3 regions of the Mesorhizobium sp. WSM1343 genome follow, and region 2 is predicted to be linked to each of the others. Evidence: predicted binding sites of a transcription regulator. Region 2 holds the regulator's gene; each other region holds the start of a gene.
What was found. Region 2 encodes LexA, which represses DNA repair genes until DNA is damaged. Its sites were predicted from a motif close to TGTTCNNNNTGTGTTCNG; they were not measured.

Region 1 (4,702 bases), 990 kb from region 2:
AATACCTGGCGTCGGCCTCGACCTGCCGCTCGACCTGCGCCGCGGCACGCCATTCCAGCAGCGCGTGTGGGAGGCGCTCCGAGGCATCCCGTGCGGCGCCACCATCACCTACGCCGCGCTGGCCCAGCGCCTCGGCCAGCCGGACGGCGCCCGTGCCGTGGCGACGGCCTGTGCGGCCAACGCGATTGCGCTGGGCATTCCCTGCCACCGTGTTGTCCGCGCCGACGGCACGCTGTCGGGCTACCGCTGGGGCGTCGAGCGCAAGCGCGCTCTGATCGACAAGGAGGCTACGATATGAATGCCCATGCCAGGGTTGCCGCATCGGCGGTTGAAGCTGCTCAGACGCGTGTCGCGGGTTACGACTGGCCCGCCCTTGCCGCCGAACTCGACGGCTTCGGCTGCGCGGTGATTGAAAAGCTGCTGTCGCCCGAAGAGTGCCGGCAGATCGCGGGCCTCTATCCCGAGGAGAAGCATTTCCGCAGCCACATCCATATGGCCAGGCATGGCTTCGGCAAGGGCGAGTACCGCTACTTCCGCTATCCCTTGCCCGACCTGCTGGGTGGCCTGCGCAGCGCGCTCTATCCCAGGCTGGCCGAGGTCGCCAACCGGTGGAGCGAGCGGATGGGGCAGGCCATGCGTTATCCCGCGACGCATGCCGCGTTTCTCGATCAGTGTCATGCCGCCGGCCAGACGCGGCCGACGCCGCTGCTGCTGCAATATGTGCCTGGCGACTTCAACTGCCTGCATCAGGATCTCTATGGCGACCTCGCCTTTCCGCTGCAGGTGGCGATCCTGCTCTCCGAGCCGGGCCAGGATTTCACCGGCGGTGAGTTCGCGCTGACCGAGCAGCGGCCGCGCATGCAGAGCCGCGTCGAAGTGGTGCCGCTGCGCCAGGGCGATGCCGTTGTCTTCGCCGTCCACAACCGGCCGGTACAGGAAACCAAGGGCAACTACCGCGTCAATTTGCGCCACGGCGTCAGCCGGCTCCGCTCAGGCATGCGGCATACGGTCGGGATTATTTTTCACGATGCGAAGTGAGCAGGGAGAAGATGGAGGTCCCCCTCACCCCGCCGGTGCATAGCGACTGACCACCATGCCACAGTCATAGGCCTTCGAGCCGAGCAGCCGCAGGTTTCTAAAACCGCCCTGATCAAAAATCCGGCGGCCCGCACCCAGCACCGCCGGGTTGATGAAAAGCTGAAACTCGTCGACCAGCCCGGCCGCGATCAGCGCCGAGGCGAAACCGGCGCCGCCGAACACGGCCATGTCGCCGCCCTCGCCCGCTTTCAGCGCATTGACTTCGCGCGGCAGGTCGCCGCTGGCCACGCTCGTGCGCTCCCAGACCGGCTCCCCGGCCGATTGCTTGAACTTATCACTGAGCACCACCTTGCGGGCGTCGACGATGCGTTGCGCAAAGGCGTAGAACGGATCGTGCGGAAACTTCTTGGCGGCATTGCCCCAATGGGTGAGATAGCCCTCCTGCGCCATCTTGCGGCTGAGCAGGATGGTATCGACGCCTGTGAAGACAGCGTTGAAGTCCTGCTTCAGCTCATCGTCCCAAGCGCTCTCGTCACCCCACTCCCAGAGCTGCCAGGAATGGTCCTCGGTGGCGCCGACAAAGCCGTCGACCGACATCTGCATCTGCAGGACCAGCTTTTTCACCGTCATTCTCCTCACGGCTATCGCAAAACAGTTTACATTTGGAACTGTTGACGCAAAGCCAAAACGATGTCAATAGTAAAGTGATTTAGAAATGGAACCATAGATGGCGACGCGCGAAAAATCCGACTGCCCGATCAACCTGTCGCTCGAACTCATCGGCGACCGCTGGACGCTGCTCATCATCCGCGACATGGTCTTCGCCGGGAAAAAGCACTTTCGCGAATTCCTGCAATCCGACGAAGGCATCTCCTCGCGCACGCTGGCCGAGCGACTGCAAACGCTTCAGGACGAAGGCATCCTCACCAGAAGCGACGACCCGACGCATGGCTTGAGAACGGTCTACCGGCTGACCGAAGCAGGCATCGACCTATTGCCGGTGCTGGCGACGCTCGGCGCCTGGGGCAGCAGGCACCGCAAGGCCGACGAGAGATTGGCCAGGATTGCCGATCAGTTGGCGGCAGGCGGCGAAGCAGCGCTGGAAAAGATGAAAGCGGCGCTGCGAACGGAGCATAGTGTCTAGGCGGTTGCGTTCAAGCCGAACCGGCATGGCTGTTGCCGCACCCAATCGCTCTTCGCTTGACAACCATCCATCTTTGTTCTTTATTTGTTCTATTCTATCAGCAACTGCGGATGTGCGGTCGATGGAAACGACAGCCACCATCCTGCATGCCGATCTCGACGCTTTCTACGCCTCTGTCGAGCAGTTGCTCGATCCGTCGCTGCGCGGCAAGCCGATCGCGTTGGGCGGCGGCGTCGTGCTCGCCGCTTCCTATGAGGCGCGCGCCTTCGGCGTGCGTGGCGGCATGCCGGGGCGCAAGGCGCGCGAACTCTGCCCGCATTTGATCTTCGTCGGCGGCAATTTCAGCCATTACCAGCGGCTGGGCGATGCGGCGATCAAGGTGCTCGACGATTTTACGCCTGTAGTCGAGCGCATTTCCATCGACGAGGCGTTTGCCGACGTCGCCGGCTGCACGCATCTGTTCGGCTCGCCGCAGGAGATCGCGACAACCATCCGCCGCCGTGTGCGGGCCGAACTCGGCCTGCCGATCTCGATCGGCGTGGCGCGCACCAAGCATCTGGCCAAGATCGCCTCGCAGGTCGCCAAACCCGACGGGCTGGTGGTCGTCGAACCCGGCACCGAACTCGCCTTCCTGCATGATCTGCCGGTCGGACTGATGTGGGGCGTCGGCCCGGCGACCAGGGCGCGGCTGGCCGAGATCGGCGTCGAGACCATCGGTCAACTGGCCAGGACGCATCGCGGCGCGCTGACGCGCCTGCTCGGTCCCGCCGCCGGCGAAAAGCTCGCCGCCCTGTCCTGGAACCGCGATCCGCGAAAGCTGGAGACGAAGCGCCGCGCGCATTCGGCCGGCGCCCAATCGGCGCTTGGCCAGAAGCCGGCTATGGCACGGGTCATCGTGCCGACACTGCTGCATCTGGCCGACCGCGTCGCCAGTCGGCTGCGCGCCAAGGCAAGGCCCGGCCGCACGGTGACGGTACGCGTGCGCTTTGCCGATCTCAGAGCCGTCACCCGCTCGATCACGCTTGACCAGCCGATCTCGGCGACCGCGATGCTGGCCGAGATCGCCGGCGATCTGGTGCGCGGCGTGCTTGCCGACAATCCACAGGAGAAAATGATCTCGCTGCTGGCGATCTCGGTCTCGCATCTTGAGGAAAGCTTCGAGTTGCAGCTCGACCTGCCGCTTGGCCTCGCCGACGAGAGGCGCCGGCCCGGCACGAAGAAGGGCCTAGCACGCTTCGACGCCGATCGCGCCATCGACAAGATCCGCGAGCGCTTCGGCAAACAGGCGGTCGGCTACGGCACCGTGGCACTGGAGGCGGCGCGCTCGGTTCCCGACGAATTCAGGGAGTTGGCGGAGAAGGAGCTGTGAAGCCGGGGGCTACTCCATCTCTTCGCCGTCCCAGTACCGCCTCACCGCTCCCATGTCGAAAATGCCGTCGCGCCGGCGCAAGGCGTCGACCGCCATCTTGTTGGAATCTGGATAGACGCAGACCTCGTTGGGATTTTTCTCGCCGATCATCAGGTAGCGGCACGGCCCCGTGCCGCTGTTGAGGAAGGAATGCCCGACCGCCAGGCCGGCCGGAAAGCAGACATAGTCGCCGGCTTTCATTTCGTGGCGCTCCTCGCCAAGCAGCAGCGTCACCTCCCCTTCCAGGATCAGCGCATGCTCCTCTTCCAGCATGTGATAGTGCCGGGGCGCCAGGCGCATGCCGGGCGCCGGCGCTTCGATCAGCATGCCGACATGATAGTCGGAGCGTCCCAGCGCGGCATAAGTCAGGTGCCTGGACCGGCCGCCGAACCGCGGACCTTCGCCCTCGACCTTCCATTCGACAGCATCGCTGGCGATCGGCGGGATCGGCGCGGCTGGGGGTTTGGTGACACCGGCCGTCACATCCGACGGCAGCGGATCGCCGGCGGCAAGGCCGGTGTTCTCGCCGTCCCAGTAGCTTCGGTTTGCAGCGAGATCGAAGATCGCGCGGCGGCCCAGGGCGCGTACCAGCACCTTGTTGGAGGCGGTGTAGACGACCACTTCATTCGGGTTGCGCTCGCCGACGATGACATAGCGGCACAGTGCGTCGCTGGTATTGATCAGACAATGCCCCGCCGCGGCACCGGCGGGAAAGCAGATGTAGTCGCCGGCCTTCATTGCATAGGCCGCGTCGCCGACATACGCGGTAAGCGCCCCTTCGAGGATGAAGACATGCTCTTCCTCGAAAATATGGTAATGCGCCGGCGAGGACTGCTTGCCAGCCGGAAGCTCCTCGATTGCCACGCCGACACGGTGTTTTTCGCCAAGGGCGGCCAGCGACAAATGCCGGTAGCGCAGGCCGAACCGTGGCACGTCGGACCATTCCGTCCACGGCACCTCATCCGATGCGAATGGTAGCGGCGGTTTAGCTTCGTCCACCATTAGGGCCTCCTGATCCTGTCGCCCTGCCCTCGTCGCGTGCTGCTGGAGGGTCCACGACGGAACAAAGCTGCCAGCTTCCGGCTAAACCGCCAAGCGGTGTTCGCTACGCT
Region 2 (4,702 bases):
ATTTTTCGCTGGCTGCGGAGCCTGACTTTGTGAGACCTGTCGCGGTTGTCATCCTGACGGGGATCTGTGCGCTGATCTCGCGCTCATGGCCAAAGACCCATCTGTGTTTCATGGCGGCACTTTTGTGCACCCTAGGACTGCTTGCTGCCAAGGTCGAGACGTGGCGTGCGGGCACACAAATGTTGGGCTCGGAAATCTCGACGCAGGTGACCGGCCGCGTCGTCTCGCTCGACCGGATGGAAACTGGCCGTATCCGGCTGACCATCGACGTAACATCGACCGCAAGACCGAAACTGCGCTATGCGCCGGAACGGGTGCGGCTTTCGGCACGCAAGATCCCGGCTGACGTGACCGCAGGCTCTCTCATCACCGGATATGCCAAGCTTTTGCCGCCGACCGGGCCGGTGCGACCGGACAGCTATGATTTCTCCTTCGACAGCTATTTTGCCGGCATTGGCGGCAGCGGGTTCTTTCTCGGCAATCCCAAGCTTGTCGTCACCGATGATGGCGACATGCCGCTGTCGGCCCGAATTTCCTCCAGCGTGGAAAATGCCCGTGAAGGCATCGCCGACCATATCAGGGCGAGCGTCGGCGGCGCCGAAGGCGAGATCGCCGCGGCGCTGATCGTCGGCGTGCGCGCCGGCATTCCCGATGACATCAATGAGGCGATGCGACGTACCGGCATCTACCACATCATCTCCATTTCGGGACTGCACATGGCTCTGGTCGCCGGCACCATCATGGGGTTGCTGCGCGGCGCCTTCGCCTTGTTTCCCGATTTTTCCGCGCGTCGCCCGGTCAAGAAGTATGCCGCTGCCGCCGCACTGTTCTCGATCGCAGCCTACCTCGTCATCTCAGGTATCGTCGTCGCCGCCGAGCGCAGCTTCATCATGCTGGCAGTGATGCTGATTGCAGTTCTGTTCGATCGAGCAGCACTCACCATGCGCAATCTGGCGATCTCGGCGATCGCCGTCATCGTGGTGTCGCCGCATGAGGTGGTCGGCCCGAGTTTTCAGATGTCGTTCGCCGCGACCGCGGCTCTGGTCGGCGCTTATGCCGGCTGGGCGGATCACCGCGCGGGAAAAGCAAGACCGCCGCCGCCGAAGCGATCCTTGCCCGGGTTCCTGACACGAAAATTCCTGCTGGCGGCAATTGGTCTGGCCATGACCTCGATCATCGCCGGCAGCGCCACGACGCTGTTTGCCATCTGGCATTTTCAGCGTGTGTCGCCGCTCAGCCTGTTCGCCAATCTCGCGGTTATGCCGATCGTCACCGTCGTCATGTTCCTGGCCGTCGCCAGCGCGCTGCTGATGCCTTTCGGATTGGATTGGCCAGCTCTCTACCTGATGGGCAAGGGCCTGACGATGATGATCGCCATATCGGGCTGGATCTCCGAGCGTTCGCCTGTCGATGGGGTCGGGTTGATTTCGCAGCAGTCGGTCCTGCTGGTGGCCATTGCCCTGGTCATCGCGACGATGGCGACGACATGGCTGCGGCTCGCGGCTCTGCCATTCGCGTTGGCAGGCTTGCTGACCGTCTCGGATACGCGCACGCCCGATGTGCTGATCTCGGAAGACGCCCGGCTGGTGGCGTTGCCGATCGGTGGCGGTGAGCTTGCCGTCAGCCGGCAACGGCCGAACGAATTCACCGTCGACAACTGGAAACGCGCGCTGACATCGGAAACCATCGTCGTTCCGGAAGTGTTCGACAACAGCGATGGGCAATTCGACGTCGCGGATGCCGTTGAGCTACCGCCGGGATCGCCGTTCTATTGCTCCTCAGGCGTTTGCGTGGCCAGGCACATGTCCGGTGCGATCATTGCCTATGTCGAGGACCGCAAGGACACCTGGAAAGCCTGCGGCTTCGCCGAGCTGATCGTCGTCAACGACGCCACCGCCTATGACGCCTGTCATAACCCGCTGGTTCTCGTTATCACCAAGCGGCAACTGGCTCGCAAAGGCAGTGCCGCGGTCTTCTTCGATCGCCAATCGGCGACCACGCCGGCGACAATCAGCTTCGCCGTGGACAGCCCATATCGGCCCTGGCACACGCAACGCAAATACTCTCGCGAGGCGAGGGGGCTGGCACCCTTCAAGAAACCCGAGAAGCCAGTGGTCAACCCACAGCCGTCTCAGTAGCGACGGATCAGGCCGACGAGCTTGCCTTGCACCTTGACCCTGTCCGGCCCGAAAATCCGTGTCTCGTAGGCTGGATTGGCGGCTTCGAGGGCAATCGAGGCGCCCTTGCGGCGGAACCGCTTCAGCGTCGCTTCCTCGTCATCGACCAGCGCCACGATGATCTCGCCGGGGCTGGCCGTATCGGCGTTACGGATGATGACGGTGTCGCCGTCGAAGATGCCGGCCTCGATCATCGAATCGCCCTTGACCTCCAGCGCATAGTGCGCGCCGCCCATGATCATGTCCGGCGGCACCGAAATCGAATGCGTCTGATGCTGGATGGCATCGATCGGCACGCCGGCGGCGATGCGACCCATGACCGGGATCGAAACGGCAGAGACCGCATCGTCGTCATTGCCGGGCGAAGGCATCCGCGAAGGCGCCGGCTTGATCTGCCGGCCAAGAGCACCACCCTGACCAAGACTGCCCTGGATGACGCTTGGCGAAAACTTCTTTGCCGCATTGAGGCCTGGCGCGATCGAGTCCGGCAGCCGCAGCACTTCCAGCGCGCGGGCCCGATTGGGCAGCCGGCGGATAAAGCCGCGCTCCTCAAGGGCCGTGATCAGCCGATGAATCCCGGATTTGGAGGCAAGGTCGAGCGCCTCCTTCATTTCGTCGAAGGATGGCGGAATGCCGCTCTCCTTCAGGCGTTCATGGATGAACATCAGCAGTTCATGTTGCTTGCGTGTCAGCATGGCGGCCCCCAGGTTCCCTGAAACCAGAATCGAAAAACAAACCCAGAACAAACACTATCTGTTCCAGTTGTGTTCTGCAACCGTTTAAAGTTTAGTGAATTTGTTAAGGCTGCTGAAATTATTTGGCGCTTGCCAGCGGGTTACGATCGACGGGCGCCACCTTCGGCAATGCGCCTGCTCACATTGAAATTGTTATGGTTAATGACTTGTGGCTTATCCTCTACCAAAGCTTGGCATTATCTGTCGATCGACCTCGACAAGGGGCGATTGCAACCTTCGGGACGTTCGTTGGCCGTGAACGAAACGGAGCCAAAACGCCAACGTCAGTTGGGCATTTTGGCTGGAAATTCAGCTCTCCGTCATTTGCCAGGCAGTGAGGGCAGCGGATCGCCGGGATCGGTGCGTCAGGTAACGGCTTCCTTGACGGCGAAACGCTGGTCCTTCCATGCACCCGTGCGCAGAATGTCTTCCAGAACCTCAACCGCCAGCCACACATCCTTGTAGCTGACATAGAGCGGCGTGAAGCCGAAACGGATGGTCGACGGTGCGCGGAAGTCACCGATCACCCCGCGCTCGATCAGCGCCCGCATGATTTGATAGCCGTGGTCGTGAAGGAACGACACCTGGCTGCCGCGCCTGGTCGCGTCGCGGGTGGTCTCCAGCGTGAGACCGTAGGCGCCGCACTTGGCTTCGACGAGCTGGATGAACAGTTCTGTCTGCGCGACGCTCTTCTTTCGCAATGCCGCCATGTCGACGTCGCTCCAGATGGCAAGCGCGCCTTTGAGCGCCCGCATCGACAGGACCGGTTGCGTACCGCACAGAAAACGGCGGATGCCGGTGCCGGCAACATAACCCCGTTCGAAGGCAAAGGGCCGCGCATGGCCCCACCAGCCGCTGAGCGGCTGGCTGATATCGCCGTGGTGGCGCTGTGCGGCATAGATGAAGGCCGGCGCGCCCGGACCGCCGTTGAGGTACTTGTACGTGCAGCCGACAGCGAAATCGGCATTTGCCTGATCGAGCTCGACGGGCAGGGCGCCGGCGGTGTGGCAGAGATCCCAGACGATCAGCGCTCCGGCCGCATGAGCCCTGCGCGTCAGCGCCGTCATGTCGCGCAGTTCACCCGATTTGTAATTGACGTGGTTGACCAGCACCACCGCGACGTTTTCGTCGATCAGCTCTTCGATGGTCGGCGCGTCGACACCCGCGAGGCGCAGCAGGACGCCATCCCGGGTCGAGGCCACGCCTTCGGCGATGTACAGGTCGGTGGGGAAACTGTCACCTTCGGCGACGATGGCTGACCGGCCGGGCCGCATCTCCATCGCTGCGTGCAGCACCTTGTAGATGTTGGTCGATGTCGTGTCGCAGACAACGGTCTGGCCGGCCGCGGCTCCTATCAGGCGTCCGAGTTGGTCGCCGAGTTCGATCGGCATCTCGAACCATCCGGCCGTGTTCCAGGCTCGGATAAGATCTTGGGCCCATTCCTGTGTCGCCGCCTGCTGCAGCTCGCCGAAAACGGCATGAGATGCTGCCCCCAGTGAATTGCCGTCGAGATAGATCACCCCCTCCGGCAGAATGAAACGGTCGCGCATGGCCCGCAGCGGATCCGTGGCATCCATCGCTTCGACTGCGGCGAGATCAGGAATTCCACTCATGGTCAGTCCCCGGTTGTTCGCGAAGGCTTTCCGCCACAGAGCGTCCCTTCGGTGAGCCTGTTCTCATTTCGATGATGTCAGAGCCGAGTGCGGACCGTCCACAGCTCCGGAAACAGCACGACCTCGAGCATTTTCTTCAGATACGAAGCACCCGACGTGCCGCCGGTGCCGCGCTTCA
Region 3 (4,702 bases), 400 kb from region 2:
TCGGTCAGTTCCTTTTCGAGCTTCTTGCGCTCTTCGAGCAGCGTCTCGACGCGCGCCGGTACATCGGCCGGCGAAATCTTCAACACGGCTGCCGTCGCCTTCAAACGCCTGTCCTGCTCGTCGAGATGTTTGCGCGCGGCTTCGCCCGTCAATGCCTCGATGCGGCGCACGCCGGCGGCGACCGCGCTGTCCGATACGACACGCACGAGGCCGATATCGCCGGTCGCGCGGACATGGGTGCCACCGCAGAGCTCGACCGAATAGGGCCGGTTCGCCTTGGCGCCGTGCAGGCCGGTGCCCATCGACACGACGCGCACTTCGTCGCCGTACTTTTCGCCAAACAGCGCCATGGCGCCCTCGGCGATGGCATCGTCGACCGACATCAGGCGCGTGGTCACCGGGCCGTTCTGGACGACGATCTCGTTGGCCATGCGCTCGACCTCTTCGAGGTCTTCGGCCGAAATCGGCTTGTTGTGCGAGATGTCAAAGCGCAGGCGCTCGGGCGCGACCAGCGAGCCCTTCTGCGCGACATGGCTGCCCAGCACTTCGCGCAGCGCCTCATGGATCAGATGCGTCGCGGAATGGTTGGCGCGCAGCCTCGAGCGCCTTGCATGATCGACCTTCAGCTCGACAGCCGCGCCCGTCTTGACGGTGCCGCTGGCCACCTTGCCGATATGCACGAACAGCCCGTCGGCCTTCTTCTGCGTATCCGAAACCTCGATCGAGAACCCCTCGCCGGAGATGACGCCGGTGTCGCCCATCTGGCCGCCGGACTCGGCATAGAACGGCGTCTGGTTGACGACGATCGCCACCGCGTCGCCCTTGCCGGCGCCGTCGACAGCCTTGCCGTCCCGGACAAGCGCCTGGATGATGCCTTCCGCAGCTTCAGTCTCATAGCCGAGGAACTCGGTGGCGCCGGCCTTCTCGCGCACCGAGAACCAGATGGTCTCGGTGGCGGCGTCGCCGGACCCGGCCCAATGCTTGCGCGCCTCGGCCTTCTGCTGCTCCATCGCGTTGGTGAAGCCGGCAATATCGACCGAGATGCTGCGCTGGCGCAGTGCGTCCTGCGTCAGGTCGAGCGGGAAGCCATAGGTGTCGTAGAGCTTGAAGGCCGTCTCGCCATCCAGCATGTCGCCGGCATGCAGCGTTTCGGTCGCCTCGGAAAGCAGGCCGAGGCCGCGCACCAGCGTCTTGCGAAACCTGGTCTCCTCGAGCTTCAGCGTCTCGGTGATCAATTGTTCGCCGCGCAGCAGTTCCGGATAGGCCTGGCCCATTTCGCGCACCAGCGCCGGCACCAGCTTCCACATCAGCGGTTCGTTGGCACCGAGCAGCTGTGCATGGCGCATGGCGCGGCGCATGATGCGGCGCAGGACGTAGCCCCTGCCTTCGTTCGAGGGCAGCACGCCATCGGCGACCAGGAAGGAGGACGAGCGCAGATGATCGGCAATGACCCGGTAGGAGGCGACCGTCTCCTTGTCGGGACCATGCCCGATCGCGGACGAGGCCGCGTCGATCAGGTGACGGAACAGATCGGTCTCGAAGACGCTTTCCACCCCTTGCAGGATGGACGCCATGCGCTCCAGGCCCATGCCGGTGTCGATCGAGGGGCGCGGCAGGTCGATGCGCTCCTCCTTCGTCACCTGTTCATACTGCATGAACACGAGGTTCCAGAATTCCAGGAAACGGTCGCCATCCTCCTCCGGGCTGCCGGGAGGGCCGCCCCAGATGTGCTCGCCGCGGTCGATGAAGATCTCCGAGCACGGCCCGCAGGGTCCGGTGTCGCCCATCGCCCAGAAATTGTCCGAGGTCGCGATGCGAATGATGCGGTCGTCGGAAAAACCGGCGATCTTCTTCCAGAAGCCGGCCGCCTCGTCATCCGTGTGATAGACGGTGACCAGCAGCTTGTCCTTGCTCAGCCCGAATTCCCTGGTGATCAAGTTCCAGGCAAGCTCGATGGCGCGCTCCTTGAAATAGTCGCCGAAGGAGAAGTTGCCGAGCATCTCGAAGAAGGTCAGATGACGCGCGGTGTAGCCGACATTGTCGAGATCGTTGTGCTTGCCGCCGGCGCGAACGCTCTTCTGGGCGGTCGAGGCGCGCGAATAGGGCCGCTTCTCCAGGCCGGTGAAGACGTTCTTGAACTGTACCATGCCGGCGTTGGTGAACATCAGCGTCGGGTCGTTGCGCGGCACCAGCGGACTCGACGCGACGATCTCGTGACCCTCCTTGCGGAAGTAGTCGAGAAATGTCGACCGGATTTCGTTCACGCCACTCATGAATGCTGCCTTTTCGGAAGGGCCGCCGGCAAACCGGCGGAAATGGGCTCTGCGTTTTAGAAGATTAGGACTTGGCCTTTTAGCCGCCGCGCTTCACCCTGTCCAGAAACACGGAATTGGTCCAATCCACGGCCTTTGCCGGCCGTTCGAACCGGCCTGTTTTCGCCGCCGAAACGCAAAACCGCCGGCACTGGGCCGGCGGTTTCAAAACGCATTAACGCGGAACTCGATTACTTAAGCCCGAGATAATAGAATGCGATTATGGCCGAACTCCGGCCGACCTCGCGAGTTGTCACATCGCGCCGGATTCCTCCTCGAACCCGTCGTCGCCACCTTCGGAGCCGCCATTCTCAAGGAACTTTTCGGCGATCAGCCCGGCATTCTGTCGGAGCGCCAGCTCGATCTCGCGTGCGGTGTCGGGATTGTCGCGCAGGAACAGTTTGGCATTCTCGCGGCCTTGGCCGAGACGCTGCGAATTGTAGGAGAACCAGGCGCCCGACTTCTCGACCACGCCGGCCTTGACGCCGAGATCGACCAGTTCGCCGGTCTTGGACACGCCTTCACCATACATGATGTCGAACTCGACCACCTTGAAGGGCGGCGCCAGCTTGTTCTTGACCACCTTGACGCGGGTCTGGTTGCCGACGACTTCGTCGCGGTCCTTGACCGAGCCGATGCGGCGGATGTCGAGGCGCACCGATGCGTAGAATTTCAGCGCGTTGCCGCCGGTCGTCGTCTCGGGCGAACCGAACATGACGCCGATCTTCATGCGGATCTGGTTGATGAAGATGACCATGGTGTTGGAGCGCGAGATCGAGGCGGTCAGCTTGCGCAGCGCCTGGCTCATCAGGCGGGCCTGCAGGCCGGGCAGCGAATCACCCATCTCGCCTTCGATTTCGGCACGTGGCGTCAGCGCCGCGACCGAATCGACCACCAGCACGTCGATGGCGCCGGAGCGCACCAGCGTGTCGCAGATTTCCAGCGCCTGCTCACCGGTGTCGGGCTGCGAAATCAGCAGGTTTTCGAGATCGACGCCAAGCTTGCGGGCATAGACCGGGTCAAGCGCGTGCTCGGCATCGACGAAGGCGCAGATGCCGCCCTTCTTCTGGGCTTCGGCCACGGTGTGCAGGGCCAGCGTCGTCTTGCCCGAGCTTTCCGGCCCGTAGATCTCGATGATGCGGCCGCGCGGCAGGCCACCGACGCCAAGCGCGATGTCGAGGCCAAGCGAGCCGGTCGGCACCGTTTCGATCTCGACGACCTGCTCGTTGGCGCCGAGCCGCATGATCGAGCCCTTGCCGAAAGCCCGCTCGATCTGCGACAGCGCCGCATCCAGAGCCTTTGATTTGTCCACTGCCTTGTCCTCTACCAGCCGCAAAGAATTCTGAGCCATGATACATCACCCCTTGGTCGTCAATGAAGGCCGGACAATCCGTAATCCCTGCCTATTTGTACCTTTTTTGTTCTCATTTGGCAAGAGGGATCAAATATCTGAAAAACAAGCATTATCCGGATTTGTTCTTTTTTTGTCCAAGGATTCGATCAGGAATGCACCGCACGTTGGGCCAGACGGCTCGGTTGTTTCGACCTGCCGAATCGCCGCCTTGCATGCGAAGCTCGGTCGCACAGCCTAGCGCTTGTGCGGCTGGAATAACAAAGGTCATATCGCCGGCATGCTGAAATCCGCGAAAATACTGGCCGTAGGCGGCGCCCATATCGACCGGCGCGGCCAGGTGTCCGGCGCCTACGTGCCCGCCGCCTCCAATCCGGGCACAATGCGCGAGGATGTCGGCGGCGGCGTCTTCAACGCTTTGCGCAGCGCCGTGCGGCGCGGCGTCTCCGCGTCGCTCATGTCGGTTCGCGGCGGCGATCCCGCTGCCGACACCGTTTCGCGAGCCATTGCCGGGGCAGGCATTACCGACCTGTCGGCGGTCTTCCTCGACCGCACGACGCCGAGCTACACGGCACTGATCGACAGCGAGGGCGAGTTGATCGTCGGCTTTGCCGACATGGCGCTCTATGATTTGGCGTTTCCCAAGCAGATCAGGCGCTCCAGGGTCCGGGAGGTGATCGCCGCCGCAGATGCCGTCTTCTGCGATGCCAATCTGCCGACGACGGCGCTGGAACGGCTGGTCGCGCTCGCCGCGGGCAAGCCGGTTTTCGCGATTGCCATTTCGCCGGCCAAGGTGGTGCGGTTGCTACCGGTGCTGAAGGAGCTTTCGCTGGTCTTCATGAACCGGCGCGAGGCCATGGCGCTGGCCGGCGTCGCCGCGAATGCCACGGAGCGCGAGGTGGTCGACGGGTTGCGATGCAGCGGCCTCGTCAGCGGCGTGGTGACGGCAGGCGGCGGGCCCATGCTGGGCTTCGATGGAGCCGGCGCCTTCTCTATCCTGCCGCCGCCACCAAGAAAGGTCGCCGACGTCACCGGCGCC

Region 1: a site for LexA is predicted at 2,257-2,274, ahead of dinB (DNA polymerase IV). Genes of this name have one in related genera too.
Region 3: a site for LexA is predicted at 3,721-3,738, ahead of recA (recombinase RecA). Genes of this name have one in related genera too.

Annotation. Positions count from the first base shown of each region.
Region 1 is NZ_CM148370.1:3,112,899-3,117,600, reverse strand. Features, by position in the region: gene AC0NIL_RS15055 (methylated-DNA--[protein]-cysteine S-methyltransferase) at 1-298, shown strand, start outside; gene AC0NIL_RS15050 (2OG-Fe(II) oxygenase) at 295-1,038, shown strand; gene AC0NIL_RS15045 (dihydrofolate reductase family protein) at 1,063-1,662, opposite strand; gene AC0NIL_RS15040 (winged helix-turn-helix transcriptional regulator) at 1,766-2,182, shown strand; gene dinB (DNA polymerase IV) at 2,304-3,551, shown strand; gene AC0NIL_RS15030 (cupin domain-containing protein) at 3,561-4,592, opposite strand.
Region 2 is NZ_CM148370.1:4,104,014-4,108,715, reverse strand. Features, by position in the region: gene AC0NIL_RS20055 (ComEC/Rec2 family competence protein) at 1-2,138, shown strand, start outside; gene lexA (transcriptional repressor LexA) at 2,132-2,872, opposite strand; gene kynU (kynureninase) at 3,277-4,524, opposite strand; gene kynA (tryptophan 2,3-dioxygenase) at 4,602-4,702, opposite strand, start outside.
Region 3 is NZ_CM148370.1:4,507,919-4,512,620, forward strand. Features, by position in the region: gene alaS (alanine--tRNA ligase) at 1-2,273, opposite strand, end outside; gene recA (recombinase RecA) at 2,566-3,663, opposite strand; gene AC0NIL_RS22105 (carbohydrate kinase family protein) at 3,944-4,702, shown strand, end outside.